DNA from 3 places in the Pantoea sp. B9002 genome. Region 2 is predicted to be linked to each of the others. Evidence: predicted binding sites of a transcription regulator. Region 2 holds the regulator's gene; each other region holds the start of a gene.

Evidence for each region. The regulator Fur, encoded in region 2, represses iron uptake genes when iron is present. The targets are predictions, from matches to a motif close to ATAATAATGAGAACNACTATCAA.
Region 1: the regulator Fur is predicted to act here: its motif matches at 1,780-1,802, upstream of fes (enterochelin esterase).
Region 3: the regulator Fur is predicted to act here: its motif matches at 5,044-5,066, upstream of entS (enterobactin transporter EntS).

The regions. Positions count from the first base shown of each region.
Region 1 covers NZ_JACAPA010000054.1:30,274-36,664, reverse strand. The annotation lists gene HX773_RS22830 (non-ribosomal peptide synthetase) at 1-98, opposite strand, end outside; gene HX773_RS22825 (MbtH family protein) at 150-371, opposite strand; gene fes (enterochelin esterase) at 364-1,722, opposite strand; gene HX773_RS22815 (TonB-dependent siderophore receptor) at 2,001-4,187, shown strand; gene HX773_RS22810 (hypothetical protein) at 4,361-4,846, shown strand; gene HX773_RS22805 (LysE family translocator) at 5,079-5,708, opposite strand; gene HX773_RS22800 (GNAT family N-acetyltransferase) at 5,734-6,270, opposite strand; gene HX773_RS22795 (DUF1778 domain-containing protein) at 6,251-6,391, opposite strand, start outside.
Region 2 covers NZ_JACAPA010000011.1:281,329-287,719, reverse strand. The annotation lists gene ybfF (esterase) at 1-452, shown strand, start outside; gene ybfE (LexA regulated protein) at 620-895, shown strand; gene fldA (flavodoxin FldA) at 1,033-1,563, shown strand; gene fur (ferric iron uptake transcriptional regulator) at 1,918-2,367, shown strand; gene HX773_RS09995 (hypothetical protein) at 2,428-2,823, opposite strand; gene glnS (glutamine--tRNA ligase) at 3,059-4,726, opposite strand; gene nagE (N-acetylglucosamine-specific PTS transporter subunit IIBC) at 4,879-6,391, opposite strand, start outside.
Region 3 covers NZ_JACAPA010000002.1:220,111-226,501, forward strand. The annotation lists gene HX773_RS01720 ((2,3-dihydroxybenzoyl)adenylate synthase) at 1-1,394, opposite strand, end outside; gene HX773_RS01725 (isochorismate synthase) at 1,405-2,586, opposite strand; gene fepB (Fe2+-enterobactin ABC transporter substrate-binding protein) at 2,763-3,728, shown strand; gene entS (enterobactin transporter EntS) at 3,723-4,973, opposite strand; gene fepD (Fe(3+)-siderophore ABC transporter permease) at 5,115-6,104, shown strand; gene fepG (iron-enterobactin ABC transporter permease) at 6,101-6,391, shown strand, end outside.

The sequences.
Region 1 (6,391 bases), on a different contig from region 2:
TGATTGTGCTGCTGCGCAATGCTGTCAGCGATCCAGATGCCGGGCTGCGCCGCGACTAAAGGATAGGCCGCTGAAGGGGCCTTATTAAACGTTGCCAAGAGACAATTCCTGTCGAGAAAAACAATTTAAAAAAGAGAAAGTTAAAAAAATTAATGCGCGGTAGACGACGTCTGTTGCGTCGCTGGCCGCATGTCGTGCCAGTTTGCTTCGATAAACTCAATGGCGGCGCTGCGCGTCAGCGGTCCCGCCACGTTATGCCAACCTGCCGGAACCGGGGCAAAAGCGGGCCACAGGCTGTACTGCTGGCGCGCGTTAAGCAGCACCAGAAAATCGAGTGCGTCGTTATCAAACGGATTCTGTTGTTCAGACATGGTGGTTACCTTCAGAGGTTGATGTAGGGGAGAGAAAATCGGCCAGCAGCCAGCGGCAGCCGTCGATCAAACCGCCACGCCAGCACAACGCATCGTGCCCTCCGGCGAAGCGGCGAAAATGTAATTCATGGCCTGCGGCCTGTAGCGCCGGGACGATCTGCTGGTTGACGTACACCATATCCGCCTCGCGATCGCCCACTTCCTGGAAAATCTTCAGCTTGCCCGGCGGTAAGTCGCCCTGTTGCAGCCGCTGTAAAAGCAAGCCGGGCGCGTGCTGCTCGCGGTTGGCGTAGTCGCGGATGTATTGCAGATGCGGCCACCAGAAGGAGCCGGATTGCGTGAGAATGCGGCCAAAACGCTGTGGCCAGTGCAAACCGGCATAGAGCGCGGCGAGTCCGCCGTAGCTTTGCCCGGCCACCAGCGTGCGGTCGGCGTCGCTGCTGAACGCCGCGTGCTGGCGCGCCAGCGGCAACAGTTCCTGCTGCACCGCTTGCCAGAAGGTTTCATTGCACGGCAATTCGGCTTCGCGATGCTGGCTGTCGATGACATCGATAAACAGCCAGCAGGCGGGCGGCAGTTCGCCGTCGGCGGTGACCTGATCCAGCGCGCTGAAAATCGGTTGGCCGTAAACCCAGTTTTGTCCGTCGAGCAGGATTGCCAGCGGACGCTGTTCGGGCTGAGCGGTTTTTCCGGTGCTGTAAAGCCAGACGTTGCGCGTGACGTTGAGCAACGCGCTGTGCCACTGCAAGGTTTGCAGCGTATCCGGCCAGGTTTCCGCCATGCCGGCATCCAGCGCGCGCCAGGCCGATTGATCCGGCGCATCCGGCATGTGCGCGTTGCTCAGAGCAAAACGGCGGCTGCTGAGGAATGGCGGCGTGGGATTGAATTTGTCGGGGATTGCCAGCGGCATCAGCGAGATCCACCATTTACGCTGCAGCGCGCGGCATTCGGCATCATCGCCGCAAAACAGCGGCGGTAACTGCTGCGCGGTGGCGGGGATCAGGCTGTAACTGCCGCGCCAGTCGGATTCAATGGCGGTCGACCAATGCCAGACGTTGCTGTCGCCGACGCGCACCAGACTTTCTGGCGCTTCGCTGTGGTGATCGGTGACGCCGTTAATATCGACATAAACCCGTTCAGTGGAAGAAAGTGCGGAATGCCCTTCGGGATCGCGCCAGAAGAAGTGCATGGTCGTTTGACCACGTTCGTCACGCTCCACCAGCGGCGTACCGGCCGCGTAAAGCCGCTGCCACCAGCCTTCGCTTCCCATATCGGCCTGCTGCAACCATTGTGCAACTGTCCCAGCGGGCAACCACGTCTGCGTCGTTTTTTCTGCGCTTGTTAGAAACATCCTGCAACCCATCTCCACATTTTGTTCACTGTCTTTACTTAATCAAAGCTAATGCAAATGCTATTGATAACGATTTACATTTGCAATATGATTTTTCGCGCCTAATAAACCTTCGGATTTTCAGTGGATTATTTTGTGAAGGACGTCACGCAGGGAGATTAGGACCGTAAATAACGCAAGCGAGTAATATTTCAATCCGTTACAACCATTGTCGTTGGGCGAGGGCGACTGAACGGATTATTTCATCTACAAGGCAGTTTGAAATAGAGATGGCAACTATGTCCGTTAAAGCAAAAAATTCAGCAATACCTGCTGTGGCACGTCAGTTCAGATTCAATCCTCTGTACCTTTCTCTGGCCTCAATTCTGTTAGTGGCTCCGGCCGCCTTCAGCGTGGCCGCCGAAGAGACCATTACCGTCAACGCCGATACGCGTGAAAGCGTGACTTCGCCGCTGCAAGGCTACGTGGCGAAAGAGAGCGCGGCAGGCACCAAAACCGCGACGCCGCTGCGCAAAACCCCGCAATCCATTTCGGTGATTACCCGTGAGCAGATGGACGATCAAGCGGCGGCCTCCGTCGCGGATGCGCTGAGCTACAGCAGCGGCGTGTTGACCAACTATCGCGGTAACTCCAACCGTAATGATGAGATCATCGCGCGCGGTTTCCGCTATGCGCCGAAATTCCTTGATGGCCTGAGCTACGGTTTATCCGGCCAGGCGGGCGCAGCGGGGCAGATCGATCCCTGGTTGCTGGAGCGCGTAGAGATGATCCACGGCCCAGCTTCTGTGCTGTACGGCCAGGTGAATCCAGGCGGCATCGTGGCGATGACCAGCAAGCGCCCAACCGCGCAGAGCATTCACAAAGTGCAGCTCAGCACCGGCAACCAGCATTTGGGTGAAGCGGCGTTTGATTTTGGCGGCAAGCTGAATGATGACAACACGCTGTTCTACCGCCTGAACGGTATCGCCAGCACCAAACATGAGTTCGTTAAGGACAACAAACAGCAGCGCATGGCAATTGCGCCAGCGATTACCTGGCTGCCGAACGCGGACACCAGTTTCACGCTGCTGACGATGTATCAAAATGAGCCGAAAGCGGGATACCGTAACTTCCTGCCGGCCAGCGGTACGCTGAAAGAGAGCAGCGCGGGTTACATTCCTTACGATTTTAACGTCAGCGATCCGAGCTTCAACGAAGCCAAGCGTGAACAGACCTCGATTGGCTATATCTTCGAGCACAATTTAAGCGATAACGTCAGCTTCACGCAGAATCTGCGCTACAGCAACATGGATGAATCGTACAAATATCTGGTGTATACCTTTGATGCCGATAACGATCACTCCATCAATCGTCGTCCGCAGCATGACAAGATCAAGTCGAAAGAGTTGGGCCTGGATAACCAGCTGAAAGCCACCTTTGAAACCGGCAACATCGCGCACACCGTGCTCGGCGGGCTCGATTACAAGTGGAGCGACGTCGATAACAAACTGTGGCGCGACAGCGGCGATCAGTACATTCTCGACTGGGCGAATCCGACACGGATCAGCATCAACGAGAGCGATTTGACGCTCACCACCAGCACGCGCAAGAAGCTCGATCAGGTGGGCGTTTATCTGCAGGATCAGCTGGAGTGGAATCAGTGGAACCTGCTGCTCTCCGGACGTCACGACTGGAGCGAAGTGCGCACGCAGGATCGCACCGACGACAGCCAAACCCAGCAGAATGACGACAAGTTCACCGGCCGCGCGGGTCTGCTGTATGCGTTTGATAACGGCATTTCACCGTACGTCAGCTACAGCACTTCCTTCGAGCCAAACCTCAACAGCGGCGCGCCAGGCACCGATCCGTTCAAACCGACCACCGGCGAACAGACCGAAGTGGGCGTGAAGTATCAGCCGGTGGGTTGGGATGCGGTGTTTACCGTGTCAGCGTTTGATATTACGCAGAAAAACATCACCGCTTATAACAGCGTGACCGGTTACAACGAGCAGATTGGTAAAGTGCGTTCGAAAGGGATTGAAACCGAAGCGCATGCGCAGATTACGCCAGAGATCAAACTGTTAGCGGCCTATACCTATACGGATGCGGTGACCAAAGAGAGCAGCATCACGCAGCGCATCGGCCATTCACCGTCGAGCATTCCGCGTCATGCGGCGTCGGCGTGGGGCAGTTATACCTTCCTCGATGGCGTGCTGAGCGGCTTTACGCTGGGCAGCGGCGTGCGTTACACCGGCACCGCGCCAGCGGATGAAATTGGCGTCGACAAAGTACCGCACTACACGCTGTATGATGCGATGGCCAAGTATGAGCTGGGCGAAGCGGCGAACTCGCTGCGCGGCACCACGCTGCAACTGAACGTCAACAACATCGCGGATAAGCACTACGTGGCGTCATGCAGTAATGAAAGCGCCTGCTTCTACGGCAGCGGTCGCACCATTGTGGCTTCCGTCAGCTACAGCTGGTAATTCGCTCCGGCGGCCTGCGTGGCCGCCGTTTCGTTTCGCATTCCGTGCGACGCGCTTTCCAGTCAGACATTTGTTGAGCTGTTTTCGGAAAATACTGTATTTGTGTGACTGTCATCACTCTGCAAGGCACGTTAAAATGAACGCTTCTCATTTAGCAGGGGTTTTTCGTCACGATGTTATCGCGCTTCACTTTAGCCACTTTGATGGCAACAATCATGCTCACCGGCTGCGCCCGCCTTGCCGCCGTTACTGGTACATCTCATGACAGCACTGCGACTGCGGACGCGTCCGCCGCTCAGCCTGCAACCGGCGCGCCAATCGACAATAACGATTCGCCTTCTCCGTTCGAGAGCGGCCCAACGGTGATCAACGTTTCGCACTTGGTTACGCGTACCGATGACGGTTCTTCTGTCTATGTGACGGTAGATGGTCAGGATGCGGGTTTGCTGAAGAAGGGTGAGAAACGAGAAATTCGCGTCGCGCCAGGTAAACACCAGATTGGTGGTTACGTGCAGACGCTGTTTGGTTTCGGCAAAGTGACCATCGCATCCGTGGATGTCACCACCGATCCGAACAGCCCGAAAAACGTGGTCTATTCTGTAACGCGCCAGAAGCCCGCCTTCAGCGAAACCGACGCCACGCCGCCGAATAATTCGTGATTTTTCCAGGTGCGCATGAATGCGCACCCTACGAAAGACTGGCACGGTTTTGTAGGGTCGCCATTTATGGCGTAATGCCGATCAGTTAAGCGCCGTATCAAATCACCGCACCTTCCGTAGCGGCGCGATTTATCGCGCAATGAATTGCGCCGCTACAATGTGTGCTCTCGGTAATTAGGGTTTTCATGTCTTAACTGACGAGCATTACGCCATTTATGGCGACCTTCCCACATCAACTCCGGCTAAACACCAGCTTCAATCCCGCAACCGTAAAGCAGCAAGCCAGCAGCGCATCCAGCCCACGACGGATACGGCGATAAAATGCCGCCATCACCGCAGTGGAAAACAGCACCGCGTAACCGCCAAACACCAGCACGCAAATCGCCGCGCAGCCTGCAATAATCATCGGCAAGGTTGATGCCGCCGCACCCGGTTTTAACGCCACCGACATGATCGCCACCCACGTCAAAATCGCTTTTGGATTGCCGACGTGCATCAAAATGCCCTGACGAAACATTCTGCCGAAGCGCGCTTTTTCGCTGACCGGTGCGAATTCACTGGCATCGGGCCGACGCAGCGCCGATTTCCCCGCCTTAAATGCCAGCCACAGCAGATACAACCCGCCGCCAATCTTCAGCACAATCAGTAACTGCGCAAAGGTGGCCAGCACGGTGAGAACCCCGCACGCCGCCAGCAGCGCCCACATCATTGAACCGCCAATCACGCCGCTCGCTAATGCCAGCGCCGCGCCGCGTCCCTGTTTCATCGCCGTGCCCATAATTGCCATATTGCTCGGACCGGGACTGGCGGTCGCCACGAAATAGGTGGTGTAGATCAGAATCAGTTCATGTGACAACGCCATAGGATCCTCTGTTAATCATGATGGATTACGCCGCGAGAATGTGCTGAATCGCCAGAAACATCGGGATTGCGCCAAATACATTGGGCGGCTCATGCAATGCCATAAATCCCAGGCGGGTGTAAAAATTCACGGCTTGGGGTTCAGCGTCAAGATAAACGCCTTTCACAGGTAAAGCGTCATGAATTATTTTGACGTGTTCGAAGAATTCACCCAACAAATCCTGACCATAACCCTTGTTTTGTTCCCTGACGGCGACTCCCAGCATAACCAGGCGCACCACGCCGACTTCGGCTGGCATTGAACCGGATAACACGCCAGTGAGCTTTTGTTTTAACAGGGAATAGGCGCTGAAGGTACAGATTCCCAGCAGTTCGCCGGTATTGGCGTCAATCAACGCCTTCGCTGCACAGTTTCCCTCTTTGACGCTTTTTTTAAGCGAGTTGCGTACAAAGGCGTTAATAATTGCGTTGCCGCAATCGAAGTGCTTATTACCGGGATAGGTGATATCAGCCTGATAAGCGCACACCATAACGTCAGCGCTGTTATTCCTTGAATTTTCCATCTGCTCTTTTCCTTCGCATCAACGCTTGTAACGCCAGCGTCGGAGCTGCAGGTTCAGACATGAGCTGATTCACTTGCTGCCAACTCTCTTCAGAAAGCTGGCGACGTCGCTGATTATCCAA
Region 2 (6,391 bases):
GTATCGAAAAAATGGTGATGATCGATATCGCGCCCGTTGATTACCAAACGCGCCGCCATGACGAAATTTTTGCCGCTATTCGCGCCGTGAGCGCCGCGGGCGTCACGCGCCGCAGCGAAGCCGCTGAAGTGATGCGTCAGCATATTGATCAAGAAGGCGTGATCCAGTTCATCCTCAAGTCTTTCGCAGAGGGCGAATGGCGCTTTAATGTGCCGGTGCTGTGGGATAATTACAGCACCATTTCCGGCTGGGAAGAGATTCCTGCGTGGCCGCATCCGGCACTGTTTATCCGCGGCGGCGATTCGCCTTATCTGGATAATCAGCATCGCGATGCGCTGCTGCGTCAGTTCCCACAGGCGCATGCACATGTGATCAGCGGCGCTGGACATTGGGTGCACGCCGAGAAACCCGATGCGGTGCTACGCGCCGTTCGGCGTTTTTTTAACCTGTAAAAGCAAAAGCTTGCCGCTTGCGCTTTAGGGTTGGCGTCAGGGAAGGCGCTGGAGTATGATGTCGCGCTAAAAATTTGCCACGGATATTTTTTCGCCGTGGTCGGGCCGATAATGTTTTAATCGCGCAGCGCCTTTCCGCCGTTCGCGCCCACTCAGTTTTACAAACCATGGCAAAAGAACAGACAGACCGCACTACGCTTGATCTCTTCGCAGACGAGCGGCGTCCTGGTCGCCCGAAAACCAGCCCGCTGACGCGTGATGAACAGTTACGCATCAACAAACGTAATCAGCTCAAGCGCGATAAAGTGCGTGGGCTGCGTCGTGTTGAGCTGAAGATGTCGAGCGAGGCGGTTGACGCGCTCAGCACGCTGGCCGATCAGCAGAACATCAGTCGCAGCGAATTGATTGAACAAATGCTGCTGGCACAGCTCAAACTGTCGTAACGCGCGAAGACCGCACGCTGGAACACAAAGTCACGGCTTTACAAGTTCCGCACTTTTTACCGGTCTGCTATTATTCGCATAACTGTGCAGTCAACTGACTTACTTTCACAATCAGGATTCAAGAGGTTACCTAACCCATGGCAATCGTAGGCATTTTCTTCGGCAGCGATACCGGCAACACTGAAAACATTGCAAAGATGATCCAGAAACAACTGGGTAAAGATGTCGCCGAAGTGCATGACATTGCTAAGAGCACCAAAGAAGATCTCGATGCGTTCGACATCCTGCTGCTGGGCATTCCAACCTGGTATTACGGCGAAGCGCAGTGTGACTGGGATGATTTCTTCCCGACGCTGGAAGAGATTGATTTCAATGGCAAGCTGGTAGCGCTGTTTGGTTGTGGCGATCAGGAAGATTACGCCGAGTACTTCTGTGACGCGATGGGCACCATCCGTGACATCATCGAACCGAACGGTGCGGTGATCGTTGGTCACTGGCCAACCGAAGGCTATCACTTCGAAGCCTCTAAAGGCCTGGCCGATGACAAAAACTTCCTTGGTCTGGCCATTGACGAAGATCGTCAGCCAGAATTGACCAACGAACGCGTTGAGAAGTGGGTGAAGCAGATCTTCGACGAGCTGCAGCTGAAAGAGATTATTGAAGCTTAATTCCCTGCTCTGCCCGATGTGCACACTGCCTCACATCGGGCAACGGAATTTCCTATAAAAATAATAGCTACGGTTTTTTAACTTTTCCCCGCAAATCTGTAGAATACCCGCAATGGTCATCCGCTTATTCCTCTGGCAGTAGAATGAGGCTGAGTGAAATGGAATCCAAAACCCAAGCGTCTTGAAGACGTTAGTGACGATATCCTTACAACCTTTGGTGATTAAGGACGTTGCCTTGGTTTTCATTTCACTGCTTGAGTTCTATAATGAGACGCAAATGAGAATGCGCGTTGACCTAAACATTCAAGGCCCCTGCGCCGCAAGTGACTAGCAAAGTAACAGGACAATATCCGCATGACTGACAACAACTCCGCATTGAAGAAGGCTGGCCTGAAAGTCACGCTACCCAGACTGAAAATTCTGGAAGTGCTTCAGGGACCCGGCCCCGAGTCCCATCACGTCAGTGCGGAAGATTTGTATAAGCGCCTGATTGATATGGGCGAAGAGATTGGTCTGGCAACGGTGTATCGCGTTCTTAACCAGTTTGACGACGCGGGCATTGTAACCCGTCACAACTTTGAAGGCGGTAAATCTGTCTTCGAACTGACTCAGCAGCATCACCACGATCACTTGATCTGCCTGGATTGTGGCAAAGTTATCGAATTCAGCGATGAATCAATCGAAACGCGTCAGCGTGAAATTGCCACTCGCCACGGTATCAAACTCAGCAACCACAGCCTGTACCTGTATGGTCACTGTGCTCTGGGAGACTGCCGCGAAGACGATACGCTCCACGATAAGTAATTAAGTGTGCTATGCAGTATAAAAAAACCGGCGCTTGAGCCGGTTTTTTTATGCCTGAAATCAGGCAACGAGCGTTTCTTGTAAGTAGCGCCAACGCGGAATGGCGGTGCTGCAATCCAGTACCGCCAGTGAAATACGGCTCTGATTGATGCCGTTCATCATCTGTAATTCACGATACTGAATCGTCACTTCCTCGCTTTGCTGCGAGATGATGGCGTGCTCACTGGTAGCAATGCGCATCCCTTCGCGCTGCCCCTGCAACTGGCGAAACAGCACTTCCATTTCATTGAGATCCAATCGTTTGCCTTGCGGCGTGACCATTTTGAACTCGGGATGAAAGTGCGACAAAAACAGATCAATACTGTCATCGCTGCCTTCTGCCTGATTGAAAATACGTTCGATAAGCTGATGTAAAACCACCACGCTATGCCTGGCTTCCTGGGCGAGACTTGTCATTTTTTTTCCTTAGATAAGCCGCGGAGCAACGTCTGAGAGCGCATAGCCTACCTGAAAAAAAGTTTTTCACACTGGCAAATGGGTTAATTTTTCTAAAGTCAGAATAGTCGCAAATAGGGAATTAAAGGCGGATTGAGGCGGGCAGCATAAAAGGTCGTATCTTGCCAAATAGAGATAATAAAAAAGGGCGATTGCTCGCCCTTTCATGATCTTATCGTGCTAGCGACTAAAACTATTAATCGCCGATTTTTGCCCAGGTATCACGCAAACCCACGGTGCGGTTAAACACCAGTTTGGCTGGCTGTGAATAGACGCTATCAGCACAGAAATAGCCTTCGCGTTCGAACTGGTACGGCGCCATCGGATCCGCTGCACGCAAACCTGGCTCAACGAAGCCCTGTTTGATTTCCAGTGAGTTCGGGTTGATGGTGGTGAGGAAATCCTCAGCCGCGCCCGGATTTGGCACGCTAAACAGACGATCGTAGAGACGAAATTCCGCCGGCAGTGCGTGAATAGCGGAAACCCAGTGGATCACGCCCTTCACTTTACGTCCATCAGCTGGATCTTTGCTCAGCGTATCGACGTCGCAGGTACAGTAAATGCAGGTAATATTACCTTCATCATCCTTTGCCACGCGCTCGGCACGGATCACATAGGCGTTACGCAGACGGACTTCTTTACCCAGCACCAGACGCTTGTATTGCTTATTGGCTTCTTCACGGAAATCTGCGCGATCGATCCACACTTCACGGCTGAATGGCACTTCACGCGTGCCCATCTCCGGATTGTTCGGATGATTTGGCATGGTGATGATCTCTTCATAACCGGCAGGCAGGTTTTCAATCACCACCTTCAACGGTTCCATCACCGCCATCGCACGTGGCGCGTTTTCATTGAGATCGTCACGAATACACGACTCCAGTGAAGCCATCTCTACGATATTGTCCTGCTTAGTCACGCCAATGCGGCGGCAGAATTCACGGATAGAAGCGGCGCTGTAACCACGGCGACGCAGACCCGAAACGGTCAGCATGCGCGGATCGTCCCAGCCTTCTACAACTTTCTCGCTTACCAGCTGAGTCAGTTTACGCTTCGACATCACCGCGTATTCCAGATTCAGGCGTGAGAACTCATACTGACGCGGATGGACCGGAATGGTGATGTTATCCAGCACCCAATCGTACAAACGACGGTTATCCTGGAACTCCAGCGTGCAGAGAGAGTGCGTAATGCCTTCAATCGCATCCGAAATGCAATGGGTGAAGTCGTACATCGGGTAAATGCACCACTTGCTGCCAGTCTGATGATGATCGGCAAACTTAATGCGGTACAGCACCGGATCGCGCATCACGATGAAGCTGGACGCCATGTCGATTTTGGCACGCAGACAGGCTTTGCCCTCTTCGAAACCGCCATCGCGCATCTTCTGGAACAGCGCCAGGTTTTCTTCCACGCTGCGATCGCGATATGGGCTGTGTTTGCCCGGCGCCGTCAGGGAACCGCGATACTCACGGATCTCATCCGCCGACAGCTCATCAACGTAAGCCAGACCTTTATTGATCAGCTCAACCGCATAGTTGAACAGTTGGTCGAAGTAGTCTGAGGAGTAACGAATGTTGCCGCTCCACTCAAAGCCCAGCCATTGCACGTCACGCTTAATGGATTCGACAAACTCCAGATCTTCTTTTACTGGGTTAGTGTCGTCGAAACGCAGATTGCACTGACCTTGGTAGTCTTGCGCGATACCAAAGTTCAGGCAGATAGATTTCGCATGGCCAATATGCAGATAACCATTGGGCTCAGGCGGGAAACGGGTATGCACACTGTTGTGCTTACCGCTCGCCAAATCTTCGTCGATGATCTGACGAATAAAGTTCGTTGGGCGGGCTTCAGCCTCACTCATCTCAAAATCCTCAAAAACTATAACGGGTGATTTGTACCACGAAGTAACGGAGTATGATCCACAAAGCGCAGGAGGGAAACAACCGTTTGTTGGTCGTTTTAAAACAAAAAAGGCAGGAATCGCTTCCTGCCTTCTGGCTCAATCACAAGGACTTAGCCTTTAACCTCGTACAGCGGGGTTTGGCCTGCAACCACTGAACCGGTTGCCAGTAAATTCAGACCAGCGAAATCATCGCTATTGCTGACCACAACTGGACTGATCATCGAGCGGGCGTTGGCATTGAGGAAGTCCAGATCCATTTCCAGGATTGGCTGACCTGCAGTGACCGTTGCGCCCTCTTCAACCAAACGCGTGAAGCCTTTACCTTCCAGCGCCACCGTATCCAGCCCCATGTGAACCACGATCTCGACACCGTTTTCCGCTTCAAGACAGAATGCATGGTTGGTATTAAAGATCTTCACTACGGTTCCGGCGGTTGGCGCAACCACGGTTTTGCCGGTTGGCTTGATGGCCAGACCATCGCCGACTGCTTTGCTGGCGAACGCTTCGTCAGGCACATTTTCCAGCGCAACAATGTCACCGGTTACTGGCGCCAGCAGCGTAGCAATCACGGCTTTTTCGCTGTTCAGCACCGCCTGCGGTTTTACTGCAGCAGCAGGCGCTGGCGCTGGCGTTGATGCCGCGGCAGATGCCGCAACCGGACCTTTGCTCAGCACGGTTTTCATTGCTGTTGCGATGCTTTCGGCCTGAGTACCGACGATAACCTGCACGCTCTGCTTGTTCAGGCGAATCACACCTGAAGCACCGAGACGTTTAGCGACACCTTCATTAACCTGCGCCGAGTCTTTAACGTTCAGACGCAGACGCGTGATACAGGCATCAATGTTGGTCAGGTTTTCTGAGCCACCTACCGCCGCAATGTAACGACGCGCCAGAGATTCAGTTTGGCTTTCACCGTTACCGCTGTTATCGACATTTACGTCATAACCATCGGTTTCATCGCCCGCAGAGAGTTCGCGGCCCGGCGTCATCAGGTTGAATTTCTGGATGGTGAAGCGGAACACCGCGTAGTAGATAACGAAGAACACCAGACCTTGTGGGATCAGCATCCACCAGTGCACTGCCAGCGGGTTACGCGTTGACAGCACCATATCCACCAGACCCGCACTGAAGCCGAAACCGGCAATCCACTGCATACTCGCGGCGATGAACACAGAAAGACCGGTCAGTGCCGCGTGAATCACATACAGCACCGGCGCCACGAACATGAAGGAGAACTCCAGCGGTTCGGTGATACCCGTAAAGAAGGCGGCAAAGGCCGCTGCCAGCATGATACCGCCGACTTTGGCGCGGTTTTCCGGGCGTGCGCAGTGGTAAATTGCCAGCGCTGCGCCTGGAAGACCGAACATCATGATTGGGAAGAAGCCCGCCTGATAACGACCGGTGATACCTGGAATACCTGTACCTTCAGCGATAGACTGCGCGCCGCCGAGGAATTTAGGAATATCGTTGATACCGGCAACGTCGAACCAGAATACTGAGTTCAACGCGTGATGCAGACCAACAGGAATCAGCAGGCGGTTAAAGAAGGCGTAGACGCCCGCACCGATTGAGCCCATTTTCTGGATGTGCTCACCAAAGCTCACCAGTCCACCGAAAATGATC
Region 3 (6,391 bases), on a different contig from region 2:
GATACCAGCGCAGCGTGGATCACATCCGGATGGCGCTGCAGCAGGTTTTCGATCTCTTCCGCGGCGATCTTCTCGCCACCGCGATTGATCTGATCCTTTTCGCGCCCTTGCACGGTGATGTAGCCCTGCGCGTCGATCTCAATCAGATCGCCTGAACAGTAAAAACCGTTGGCATCGAAGCTGGCGGCGTTATGTTCCGGGCTCTTGTAGTAGCCACGGAAGGTGTATGGGCCGCGCGTCATCAGGCGGCCGATGGTGCCAGTTGGCAGCGCGTTGCCGTGTTCATCGGCAACCCACACTTCGTCGTCTTCAGAGATCGGGCGGCCTTGCGTGGTGAGAATGATGTTCTCATCGTCGCCAAAGCGCGTGTAGTTCACCAGACCTTCGGCCATGCCGAACACCTGCTGCAGCTGACAGCCAATTTCACGCTGAATACGTGCCGCCAGGGTTTCGCCCAGCTTGGCGCCGCCCACCTGAATGCGCTGCAGCGAAGCCAGCTGTTTATTGCTGCCCCATTCCTGAATCGCCTGTAGCCACAAACTCACCGCCGGCGGCACCAAACCGGTATCGGTGACCTGATGCTTCTCAATCAGCGGGAAACAGAGCGTGGCGCTGGGATCGGCAGCCAAAATCACCTGACCACCGGCATAAAACACGCCGAGCGAACCTGGTGAGCTCATGGCAAAGTTATGCGGCGCGGGCAGGGCGATGAGATAGCGCGTATCGGCGGTCACTGCGCAGATCTCATCACTGGCGCGAATGCTGTAGTAATAGTCGTTGTGGGTGCGCGGAATCAGCTTCGGCGTGCCGGTGCTGCCGCCGGAGAGCTGGAAAAACGCCACTTCATCGGCGGCGGTTGGCGTGGCGACGAAATCACCCGCGGCTTCCGCCATCAGCGCTTCCAGCGTGTTTTCCGGCTGGTTGTCATTACGCAGAATTACCTGCTGCAGCGAAGGCTGCGCGGCGCACAGTGCGTTGATAAAGCTATCGTCAGCAAACAGCGCGTGAGTGCGATCAGCAATCAGCAGCTTAGGTTCGATCTGCGCCGCATAGGCGTTCAGTTCGGTGCGCTGATGGCTAAACAGCGCGAATACCGACGCCACGCCGAGCTTAAACAGCGCAAATACCGTGACATAAAAATCGGCCACGTTGCCAAGCTGCACCAGCGCAGTATCGCCGTTTTGCAGGCCACGACGCTGCAGCGCGGCGGCCAGGTTGCTGCTCAGCACATCCATTTCGCGATAGCTGATCTGACGATCGCCATCAATCACCGCAATGGCATCGTTATGCTGCTGACGCGCCAAAATATCGGTCATCGGCACATCCAGCCAGTAGCCTTTTTCGCGGTAGCGCGCAGCCAGATCGTCCGGCCAGCGAGTATAGGGAATGCTCATGCTCTTTCCTTTATTGCAGTCCAAAGGCGCGCAGCATGGTATCCAGCTTCACGCCGGTTTCACGCCACTCTGATTCAGGTTGGGAGTCGGCAACGATGCCCGCGCCGGCAAACAGGCGCACACGCGTGCCGTGCACGGTGCCACAGCGGATGGTGACCACCCATTCGCCATTGCCTTCGCTGTCGCACCAGCCGACGATGCCGCCAAACAGTTGGCGATCAAAAGGTTCCAGCTGCTGAATGAGCTGCTGTGCGCGCTGATGCGGGAAGCCGCTCAATGCTGGCGTGGGATGCAACAGGCAAGCCAGCGACAGCGCATTTTCGCGCTCATCCTGCACTTCACCGTCAATTTGCGTGGCGAGATGCCACAGCGTGGCGGTGGTGATCAGCGATGGGATAGTTGGCACCGACAGCAAACGGCTGCGCGCTTGCAGCGTGTCACGCATCGCATCCGTTACCAGTTTGTGTTCATGACGATCTTTGTCTGATCCCATCAGCGATTCACCGGCCAGGCGATCCAGCTGCGCATCGTGATGATCGCGGCGCGCCGATCCGGCCAGCGGACAAGAGCTAAAATCGCGCCCCTGTTTGCGCAGCATCAGCTCCGGACTGGCGCCAATCAGCGCACCGCCTTGCGGCAGCGGCAGATGGAAATGGTAGCTGTTGGGGTTCTGCGCAATCACGCGCTGCATCAGCGCTGCGGTATCAACCGGCTGTTCGGTAACGATATCCATCAGACGCGACAGCACCACTTTATCCAGATCGCCGCGCTGCGTGGCCGCCACCGCATCTGCCACCATCGTGGTAAACACATCGTGATCCGGCACTGCGGTGCGACGCCGCACCTGCGGCAGATCGCTGACATTTTCCGGCAGCGCGTTTTGCAGGTCAGCGCGATTAAACGTTTGATAGGATTCAGGAATAAACAGCGCAGCGGGCTGGCTGACGTCAAACGGGATCGCCCCGACCAGAATCGGATTGTCGATGCCCTGTTTTTTCGCCGCGGCAAAATGCTGACGCAGCTGTTGTTGGAAATCACCGTCCAGCGACGCGGCGTCATCTACCGGCGCGGTAATGGTGGTATAGCATCCTTGCGTTGCCAAACTACGCCACGGCGAGGTAAAGAGGAAACCACGGCTTAGCGCGGAATAATCCTTCAGCCAGGCATTTTCAAACGTGGAAGATTCCACCATAATTTTCACCTATAAATGATAAGATTATTAAGAATGATTATCATTTTTATTATGGGCCTGTAACCTACGTCGATTGGGCAAAAGTGTCAATCCATTCGCGGGATTTCAGCTGCGTTTAGACGTAATCAGGCGCTGACGCTAAGCAGGGCAATATGCTAAAAAGTGGACCAAAACTTATGAATAAATGCGGTTTTTGGGGCATTGCAGCCCTTATATGTGTTTTCCAGATTTTCACCAGCGTCGCCCATGCCGAACAAGGTTGGCCGCGCACCGTTCAGGGTGCCAACGGATCGATCACGCTCAATCACGCGCCGCAGCGCATTGTCTCGACCAGCGTCACGCTGACCGGATCGCTGCTGGCCATTGATGCACCCGTCATTGCTTCCGGCGCGACAGCGCCGAACAGTCGTCTGGCCGACGATCAGGGTTTTTTCCGCCAGTGGAGCGATGTTGCTAAAAAGCAGCATCTTCAACGTCTGTACATCGGTGAACCGAATGCCGAAGCGGTTGCCGCCCAAGCGCCGGATCTGATCATCGTTAGCGCCACCGGCAACGATTCTGCCATCAAGCTTGCCGAACAGTTTTCGGCTATCGCACCAACGCTGGTGGTCAATTACGACGACAAAAGCTGGCAGGATGTCGTCACGCAGTTAGGCCAGGCGACCGGGCATGAAGCGCAGGCGGCGCAGCGCATTAAAGCTTTCGACGATCGTGAAGCGGCGCTGAAAAAAGCCATCACGCTGCCACCGCAGCCGGTCTCCGCAATGGTGTGGAACGGCGGCGGACGCGCGGTCAATGTGTGGACCGCAGCTTCGGCGCAGGGCAAGCTGCTGGAACAACTTGGCTTTACCCTGGCGACGCCACCGGCGACGGTTGAGCAGGGACACAGCATGGGACAGCGCAAAGACATCATTCAGCTGTCGGGCGAAAACGTTGCCAGCGGCCTGACCGGTAAAACCTTCCTGCTGTTCGCCGCTGACGATAAAACCACGCAATCGGTGCTGAGCAATCCGTTCCTCGCGCAAAACGCGGCGGTGCAAAACAAGCAGGTTTACGAGCTGGGCGTTGATTCATTCCGCCTCGATTACTACAGCGCCAGCAATCTGCTGGCGCGTCTGGAAAAGCTGTTCGTTAAATCATGATGCCTGTTCCGCCAGCTCTGGTGCTGGCGGATGGTAACGACGTAAACGGCCCATCACCAACCACATCACGATGCCGAGCAGCGCCGCCGCAAAGCCAAATACCGCGGCGGCCTGTGGTGGCAGCAACCATGAACCCATCGCGCCAATTACCGCTGCACCAATCGCATCGCCGGTCACGTTCTGTGCGGTCCACAAGCCGTTGATGCGGCCCAACAGATGATCTGGCGTTAATGCCTGAATCATCGCGTACTGTACCAGGCTGTTGATGGCGCTGAAGTAACCGAAAGCGACTAAACAGGCTAACGCCAGCGGCAGATTCGGCATCAGGCTAAACAATCCCAGCGCGACAAACGCCGCAATCGCACTGCCGAGCACCAGCTGTCCGGGATGCGCGGCGTGTTTCAGTTTACCGCTGGTGAACGCGCCGATCGCTGCGCCGAGCGGCACGGCGGCATACATCAGGCCAAGCTGGTCAGCGCTCACTGACCAATGCGGCGCGAGTGACGGATAAAGCACGCGCACCGCGCTGGCCAGCGTGACCAATGCGCCAATCAGCGCCACCATGCCGACAATCGGACTGGCGAAAAGAAACTGCACGCCAGCGGCGAGGGATTTCAGCGGATGTTCACGCGGCTGCGGCGGAGGCGGCAAGGTCGGCAGTTTCAGCAGCGTTAACACGGTAAGTAAGGTGCCAAAGGCAGCGAGTGCGTAGTTCCACGTCACGCCGCCGTGGGCAATCACCAAACCGGCAATCGCGGGCGATAAAATCGAGCCGAAGCGCACCGTCAACATGGTGATAGCGCCCGCCTGCATAATGTTTTCCCTGCCGACCAGCGCGGGCGTCGCCGCCAGCAGCGCGGTAACGCCAATCGCGCCGAAAAAGCCATCCCAGAAACCCAGCAGATAAACCGCGATCAAAGAGGGTTCCGGTAGCGCGGCGTTGATGGCCAGCGCGATAAAACCTAAGCCGCAGGTCGATCGGGCAAACAAAATCAGCTTTTTGCGTTCATGGCGATCTGCCAAAACGCCGCCGGTGAGCAGGCCGATAAACATGCCGGCAGCGGCCAGCGTCACCGCCAAGCCCACCAGCAGCGGTGAATGGGTCATGTGCTGAATCTGTACCGGCACCGCCACGGCGAGCATGCCGAGCGCGACAATCGAGATAAAACGCGCGATAAACACCGCGCGAAAAGCCGGATGGGTTTTCAGCAGCGAGAGATCGATAAAGTGGGAAGATTTGTTCATGTGTTCGCCTTATTGCACCAATTTTCCTCATCGTCCGCGAGGCGAGTCATGGTAACATAGCTAAACGCGAGTAATAACGATAACCATTATCAAGTTACATCGCGCATGCGACGACGTTGAACAGTGAAGGTTTAGAACGCTATGCGCCAGATTCGTGCATTAGCAGGCTCAGGGATTCTGCTCTTGCTCCTCATCGCGCTCAGCTTAATGCTGGGGGCAAAATCAATACCGCTTCCCGATGTTTATCATTCGCTTACCACCTCCTGTAACAGCGCGGAGTGCGTCATTGTGCGCGACGCGCGCCTGCCGCGCACGCTAGCCGGTTTACTGGCGGGCGTGGCGCTCGGCCTCGCCGGTGCGTTGATGCAGAGCCTGACGCGCAATCCGCTGGCCGATCCCGGCATTCTAGGCGTCAACGCCGGAGCCGGATTTGCGGTGGTGATTGGCATTGCGCTGTTCGGTGCTGACTCGCCGTTGGATTGGCTCGGCTTCGCCTTTGGCGGCGCGCTGCTGGCTTCAGTGCTGGTGGCGATGACCGGCGCGATTGGCGGCGGGCGCGTCAATCCGGTACGTCTGACGCTGGCCGGCGTGGCGCTGGGCGCGGTGCTGGATGGATTAACCTCTGGCCTGTCGCTGCTCAATCCCGACATCTACGATCATCTGCGCTTCTGGCACAGCGGCTCGCTGGATATTCGCAATTTCACCACGTTGCGCACGCTGTTCCCGGCGGTGCTGATCGGCAGCGTGGTGGCCATTGCGCTGTCGCAGGCGCTGAACAGTTTGAGTATGGGTGGCGACATGGCGACCGCGCTCGGTACGCGGGTGGCGCGCACCCAACTGCTTGGCCTGCTGGCGATTGCGCTGTTGTGCGGCGCAGCCACGGCGGCGGTGGGCCCGATTGCGTTTGTCGGTTTGATGACGCCGCACTTTGCCCGCTGGCTGGTGGGCAACGATCACCGCTGGATGCTGCCTGCGACCGCGCTGATCACGCCGATTCTGCTGCTCGCCGCCGATATTCTTGGCCGCCTGCTGGTGGCGGGCGAGCTGCGGGTTTCCATCGTCACGGCGATGCTCGGTGCACCCATGCTGATTGTGCTGGTGCGCCGTAAATTGGGCCGGGGTGCAATATGACGCGTCGTGTCGGATTACATACGCTTTGGCTGCTGTGCGCCTGCGCTCTGCTGGCTTATCTGGCGATGACGCGCGGCGCATTGCAGATCAGCGGGGAGCAAATCTGGCAAATTCTGCTCGGTCAGGGCGCCAGCAACGTCAAACTGATCGTGCTGGAGTGGCGCTTGCCGCGCGTGCTGATGGCGCTGCTGATTGGTGCGGCGTTAGGCATCAGCGGCGCGATTTTCCAGTCGCTGCTGCGCAATCCGCTCGGCAGCCCGGACATTCTCGGCTTCAATACCGGCGCT